Geobacter metallireducens GS-15: one gene and its partner. The protein of the gene in region 2 interacts with the protein of the main gene of each other region in a pairwise test. Links are inferred from orthologs where the notes say so. Each region holds a gene or a part of one and is shown on either strand. Other genes may lie near its edges. The genes, in order: recO and recR.

Region 1 (3,289 bases), 500 kb from region 2 along the record:
GTTGGCCGTGTAGAAGGAGAAGTTGGTGTAGAGGTTGGTGACGGGGCGCAATTCGAGTCGGCCCGTAAGCGCCTTTCCCCGGTTGTTGTCTTTGTTCATGTCCTGGCGGCCATCGCGCAGGCCGTTTTTGGCGGAAAATTCCTTGCCGTCAAGACCGTTCATGACGAGGAGCTGGTAATCGGCCCGGTCCCCCAGGGAGCCGTGGATGCCGATTCCCATCTCCCTCCAGGTGGAGGGGATCAGGTACTTGTCCAGGTCGGGCCGTTCGGAGGAGTTGAAGTTGGTGGGCTCATGGTAGAGGTTGATGGCCCCCACCGGCACGAGCATGATCCCTGCCTTTACGTTGAGGGGGCGGAACAGTTTGAAGTCGAGAAACGCCTGCTCGACGACCACTTCCCCGGAGAGTTCGTCGCCTTTTACTTCATCGTTGACCCCGCTATGCTCCCACTCAAGCTCCGCGTTGAGGGTGATCCAGTCGGCCAGATCAGAGTTGACGTAGAGGACGAAGCGGTGCGGGTCGAAGGTATTCCCCCCCTTGCCGTTGCCGTTGTCGCTCTTCATGATGTAGTCGAGCTCGCCGTAGCCGCCGATCCGTGTCCGGTCCCAGACAGTTTTCAGGTACCCCTCACCCTGAGGGGCGGGCGCTGCCGCCGGTTTTTGGGCCTTTTCCGCCTGGAGCGCCTTGATCTGGCCGCTCAGATCATCGAGCTGGTGTTGCAGTTCGTCCACCGTGGCCGCGCTTGCCAGGGTGGCGGCAGCGAGCAGGAACGATGCGGTTGTGGGAATGATGAAGCGTTTCTTCATGGTGCGATTCCTCCTGTGATGGTGTGCATGGTGAAAAGCTCCGCCGTTCGGCGAAGGACTTCCACCAGATGAAATGCAAGAAATTGAAATTCATATTCATGCAGGTGACGCACTGCCCCCTGTACGGGTACGGCTGATGGATTTGCAAAAAAAGCCCGACTCGACGCAGGTTATGCTTAAAAATGAAAGTCTTTTTCAAGTATCATGGTCCGACCGGCCCGGTCAAGAGGGGAGAGTATTATTTCCGTCCAATGTTGTGGCTGCCGTTGACGGAGGGCGCAATCCGGTGCTACCTTGTGCGCCATGGAATCGACCCGCACCGAAGCCATCGTTCTCGCCGCCATGGACTACCGGGAGAGCGACCGCATCGTCACCCTCTTCACGCTTCAGTACGGAAAGGTGCGGGGGGTGGCAAAGGGGGCCAAGCGGAGCGCCCGCCGCTTCGGCCCGGCCCTGGAGCCCTTCGCCCGCATCGGCGTGGAGCTGGTGGTGCGGGAAGGGCTCTCCTCGCTCCGGGGGGCCGATATCGTCACCCTCTATCCCGGCATCCGGCGTGACCTCCGCGCCATCGGCCTCGCCGGCTACGCCGTGGAGCTCGTGGACCGCTACCTTCCCGACGGGGCGCCGAGCCCCCGGCTCTTCCGGCTTCTGTCCTCCTATCTGGAGCGGCTCGACCAGGGGGAACCGCTGCCGTCGGACCGCCGCTTCTTCGAGGCCAACTTCCTCAATATCCTCGGCTACCGGATATCTCTGGACCATTGCGCCTCCTGCGGCGTGGAGCTTCCGGCAACTGCCGAGCGGCGCACCGGAGCATCGGGGATGATCCTCTGTGCCAATTGCGGTCGGTACGGCGCATCGGTCGGGCCGGAAGCCGCGGCGCTCCTGGGCCGATGCATCGCCACGGGGCGGTTCGGGGCTGTGCTCTTCTCCCCTCAGTCCCTGCGGGAGGCCGGTACCCTCCTGGACGGCGCCATTGCCGCCCACCTCACCCGTCCCCTCAACTCTCTCGCCTTTCTGAAACAGATTGAACCCGATTAATCCTTGACACGACCCGCCGGACAATGTAATCTTTCCGACTCTAATTGCCCGTAACTTGGACTGTTTTTAAGTTTCATCAAACACTGTTTATAACGGGTAAAGAACTCTCATTTTTCTGCCGACGGAGGAGCCGTTTTGACCTTTCAAGACCTGATTCTCTCCCTCCAGGGGTACTGGGCCAAACAGGGGTGCGTGATACAGCAGCCCTATGACACCGAAAAGGGTGCCGGTACCTTCAACCCTGCCACTTTCCTCCGCGTCCTGGGCCCTGAGCCCTGGAACGTTGCCTATGTGGAGCCCTCACGCCGTCCCACCGACGGCCGCTACGGCGAGAACCCCAACCGGCTCCAGCACTACTACCAGTTCCAGGTCATCATGAAGCCGTCCCCCCTGAACATCCTGGACCTCTACCTGGATTCACTGCGGGCCTTCGGCATTGATCCCCAGAAGCACGATATCCGCTTCGTTGAGGATGACTGGGAGTCCCCGACCCTGGGGGCCTGGGGCCTTGGCTGGGAAGTCTGGCTCGACGGCATGGAGATCACCCAGTTCACCTACTTCCAGCAGGCCGGCGGCATCGACCTGAAGCCGGTCTCCTCGGAGATTACCTACGGTTGCGAGCGGATCGCCATGTATCTGCAGGGAGTGGACAATGTTTACGACCTGGAGTGGATCAAGGGAGTCAGCTACGGCGACATCCACCACCGGAGCGAGGTGGAGTTCTCCACCTACAACTTCGAGGAAGCGGACGTGGCGATGCTCCTCCAGCTCTTCACCATGTACGAGAAGGAGTGCGTCCGGCTGGTGGAACGGGGACTCGTGCTTCCGGCCTACGATTTTGTCATGAAGTGCTCCCATACCTTCAACCTCCTGGACGCCCGGGGCGCCATCTCGGTCACCGAGCGGGCCTCTTACATCGGCCGGGTGCGAAACGTGGCGCGCCTCTGTGCCGAAGGGTATCTGAAACTGCGCGAAAGCCTCGGCTTCCCGCTCCTGAAAGGAGGCCGCTAGCATGAAAGAGTTGTTCCTTGAGATAGGCACCGAAGAGATCCCGGCGGGCTTCATCCCGAAGGCCATGGCCGATATGGAGGCCCTGCTGGCGAAGGAGCTTGAGAATGCCCGCATCTCCTTCGACGACATCCGGACCCTCGGCACCCCCCGTCGCCTGGCCCTGACGGTGAAGGGTCTTCCGACGGTCCAGCCCGATGCGGAGATCACTGCCATGGGGCCGGCCAGGAACGTAGCCTTCGACGCCGAAGGAAAACCCACCAGGGCTGCCGAAGGGTTTGCCCGGGGGCAGGGGGTGGACGTGGCGTCCCTCACCCTCGTCGCCACTGAAAAGGGTGAGTACGTGGCCGCCGTCCGCAAGGAGAGCGGTCGCCCCGTGCCGGAGCTCCTGGCCGAGATCCTGCCGCGGCTTGTTGCGAATATCCCTTTCCGCAAGTCC
Region 2 (3,219 bases):
GCCGGCCGAGCGGCAGGCTGCACCCTCTGCTCCCGCGCCGCGCCGCGAGGAGGCGAAGCCCGTTTCGGAGCCTCGCCGGACCGGCGATTCCTGGGCTGATTTCGTCGCTCTTGTCAAGGGTGCCAAGCCGCGACTCGGTTCGATGCTCGAACAGGGGAGTCCGCTTGTTGTCTCGGCAGACCGGCTGGAAATCGGTTTCCCGGAAGGCGCCTTCGCCCTGGCCAGCCTCAGGGACAGCGACTCCCAGGCTGCCTTGAAGGAGCTGGCTCGCCAGTTCTTCTTGGCCGAACCCGTTCTCGTCATGCGTCCCCTTGCTCCTGACGCGGCGGAAGCTCCTCCCAATCTTCTGGAAAAAAAAAGGGTTGAGAAGGAACAGCAACAGACCGTCCTGAAGCAGGCCGCCACCTCTCATCCCGCGGTTGCCGACGCGCTCGATGTCTTCGGCGGCACCCTTGCGGAGGTTGAGCCCCTGGAGCGGAAAGAGTCCCGCTAACAATGTTTTAATTTCAACAAAACTCTTTAATCAAGAGTAAATCTCATCTCACGAAACCACGGAGGAACAGATGTCCAAAGGTTTGGCAGGTATCATGAAGCAGGCCCAGATGATGCAGCAGAAGATGGCGAAACTGCAGGAAGAGGCGGCGCAGCAGACCGCCGAGGCGACGGCAGGGGGCGGTGCGGTGACTGCCGTGGTGACCGGCAAGAACCAGCTCGTTTCCCTGACAATCAAGCCGGAAGCGGTTGACCCCAACGATGTGGAAATGCTCCAGGATCTCATCGTTGCCGCTGTGAATGAGGCCCTCAAAAAGGTTCAGTCCAAGTTTTCCGAGGAGATGGGCAAGATTACGGGCGGCCTCAATATTCCCGGCCTTTTCTGAGTCTGGCATGGGTCTGTCCGGGCATTGTCCCGGTTGCAGCCGGTTTTGGGGCGGTAGCTGGAAGGCTGTCGCCCCTTCTTTGTATCTGACGCGAAAATGAAAACTCTGCTTGATTTTGGGGGTGGTGGCGGGTTCCCTGGTGCAGCATTAAAGTAGTAATTTTTACTATAACTAAAAAATCTTTAGTGCAAATCGCAAAAAGCGGTGAAACTTTACCGTAAGTAAAAAGTTTTATTTTCGTTTTAATAAAAAATTGTTTTATCTTTGGCGGGAACTATGCTACAGTCCTCAAACTCGTTTGCGCGGCTCCTTGCGGAGCTGCAGAAATTGCCGGGTGTTGGTGAGAAAACCGCGTTGCGGCTCGCGTTTCACCTGCTTAAATACCCGGAGAATACCGCAGCCCTTGCTGAGAGCCTCGGCGAGGTGCTGAGCCGGGTGAAATTTTGTTCCGTCTGCTTCGGCATCACCGAGGAAGATCCCTGCCGGCTCTGCAGCAGCGACCGCGACGAGACGTCCCTTTGTGTTGTCGAGGAACCCCAGGACCTCCTGGCGGTGGAGAGGACCCGGGCCTTCCGGGGACGTTACCACGTCCTTCAGGGGGCCCTGTCGCCGTTGAACGGGGTCACTCCCGACCGGCTCCGGATCGCCGAACTGATGCGGCGGCTCGAAGAGGGTACGGTGCGGGAGGTGGTCATTGCCACCAACTTCTCCGTTGAGGGGGAAACGACGGCCCTCTATCTTGCGCGGCAGATCAAGCCCCTTGGCATCAGGGTCACGCGGCTTGCCCACGGCATCCCCCTGGGGAGCGATCTGGAGTATGTGGACGCGGCCACGGTGCAGCGGGCCCTTGAGGGACGGAGCGAATTGTAGGACAAATGAGGCACGTGCAAAACGTGATTGGGAGGCCGGGATGCTGGCGCAAGAGAACGAGGAAGTGAGGCGTACCCCTCGGTACGTTGAGCTTTCGAGTGAACGGCAACAACGCAAACCGGCCACGCAATAGTTTTGCATGAGCCTCAACTCAGGAACGACGACAGTTTAACGCTGTTTCGTATTTATCACAGAGGAGGAGAGCATGAGTCGCAACATGGTTACCATCGACGGCAACACAGCGGCCGCCCACGTGGCCCACGCCACAAACGAGGTGATTGCCATCTACCCCATCACCCCGTCTTCGGTCATGGGAGAGATCTCGGACATGAAGAGCGCCATGGGTGAGAAGAACATCTGGGGGACCATTCCGTCGGTCGTCGAGATGCAGTCCGAGGGGGGCGCCTCCGGTGCCGTCCACGGCGCGCTCCAGGCAGGGGCGCTGACCACCACCTTCACCGCCAGCCAGGGCCTGCTCCTGATGATCCCGAACATGTTCAAGATCGCCGGCGAGCTGACCTCCACGGTCTTCCACGTCTCGGCCCGCGCCATCGCTGCCCAGGCTCTCTCCATCTTCGGCGACCACTCCGACGTCATGTCCTGCCGCTCCACCGGCTGGGCCATGCTCTGCTCCAACAACGCCCAGGAGGTCATGGACTTCGCCCTGATCTCCCAGGCCGCCACGCTCCGCGCCCGGGTGCCGTTCCTCCACTTCTTCGACGGATTCCGTACCTCCCACGAGGTCTTGAAGGTGGAAGAGCTGACCTTCGACGACATGCGCGCCATGCTGGACGACGAGCTGATCGCCGCCCACAAGGCCCGCGGACTCTCCCCGGATCACCCCTTCATGCGCGGCACCGCCCAGAACCCCGACGTTTACTTCCAGGGGCGCGAGACGGTAAACTCCTACTACCCGAAGTGCATCGAGATCGTCGAAGAGGAGATGAACAAGTTCGCCAAGATCACGGGCCGCCAGTACAAGCTGGTGGACTACGTGGGCGCCCCCGACGCCGACCGCGTCATCGTGATCATGGGCTCCGGCGCCGACACGGCGCAGGAGACGGTTGAGAACCTCTCCGCCAAGGGTGAGAAAATCGGCGTGGTGAAAGTCCACCTCTACCGGCCGTTCCCCATCGACGCCTTCATCGCCGCTCTGCCGAAGACCGTAAAGAAGATCGCCGTCCTCGACCGGACCAAGGAGCCCGGCGCCCTGGGCGAGCCCCTCTACATGGATGTCCGCACTGCCATCGGCGAGGCCATGGCCGACGGCAAGTGCCAGTTCGACGGCTACCCGGTTATCGTCGGCGGCCGCTACGGCCTCGGATCCAAGGAGTTCACCCCGGCCCAGGCCAAGGCGGTGTTCGATAGCCTCGCCACCGACAAGCCGAAGAGGAACTTCGTGGTCGGTATCACCGAGGACGTGACCAACAGCAGCCTCCCCTGCGATCCGGCCTTCTTCAACCCGATGGAA

What was found.
Region 1: the proteins of recR (region 2) and recO interact in binary tests that used the Escherichia coli proteins (3 or more experiments, as listed by UniProt). The link is inferred for Geobacter metallireducens GS-15 from one-to-one orthologs.

What each region holds. Positions count from the first base shown.
Region 1 is NC_007517.1:3,332,011-3,335,299, reverse strand. The notes cover bases 1-2,974. They hold recO (DNA repair protein RecO), read left to right. Parts: upstream 1-1,107; coding sequence 1,108-1,842; downstream 1,843-2,974. Other genes in these bases: glyS (glycine--tRNA ligase subunit beta), read left to right, coding at 2,855-2,974; glyQ (glycine--tRNA ligase subunit alpha), read left to right, coding at 1,978-2,853; GMET_RS14780 (porin), read right to left, coding at 1-804. In the rest of the region: more of glyS, read left to right, coding at 2,975-3,289. UniProt on the Escherichia coli protein: Involved in DNA repair and RecF pathway recombination.
Region 2 is NC_007517.1:3,836,283-3,839,501, reverse strand. What follows is about bases 48-2,951. They hold recR (recombination mediator RecR), read left to right. Parts: upstream 48-1,154; coding sequence 1,155-1,748; downstream 1,749-2,951. Other genes in these bases: nifJ (pyruvate:ferredoxin (flavodoxin) oxidoreductase), read left to right, coding at 1,954-2,951; GMET_RS17150 (YbaB/EbfC family nucleoid-associated protein), read left to right, coding at 564-878; dnaX (DNA polymerase III subunit gamma/tau), read left to right, coding at 48-493. Also shown: more of dnaX, read left to right, coding at 1-47; more of nifJ, read left to right, coding at 2,952-3,219. UniProt on the Escherichia coli protein: May play a role in DNA repair. It seems to be involved in an RecBC-independent recombinational process of DNA repair. It may act with RecF and RecO.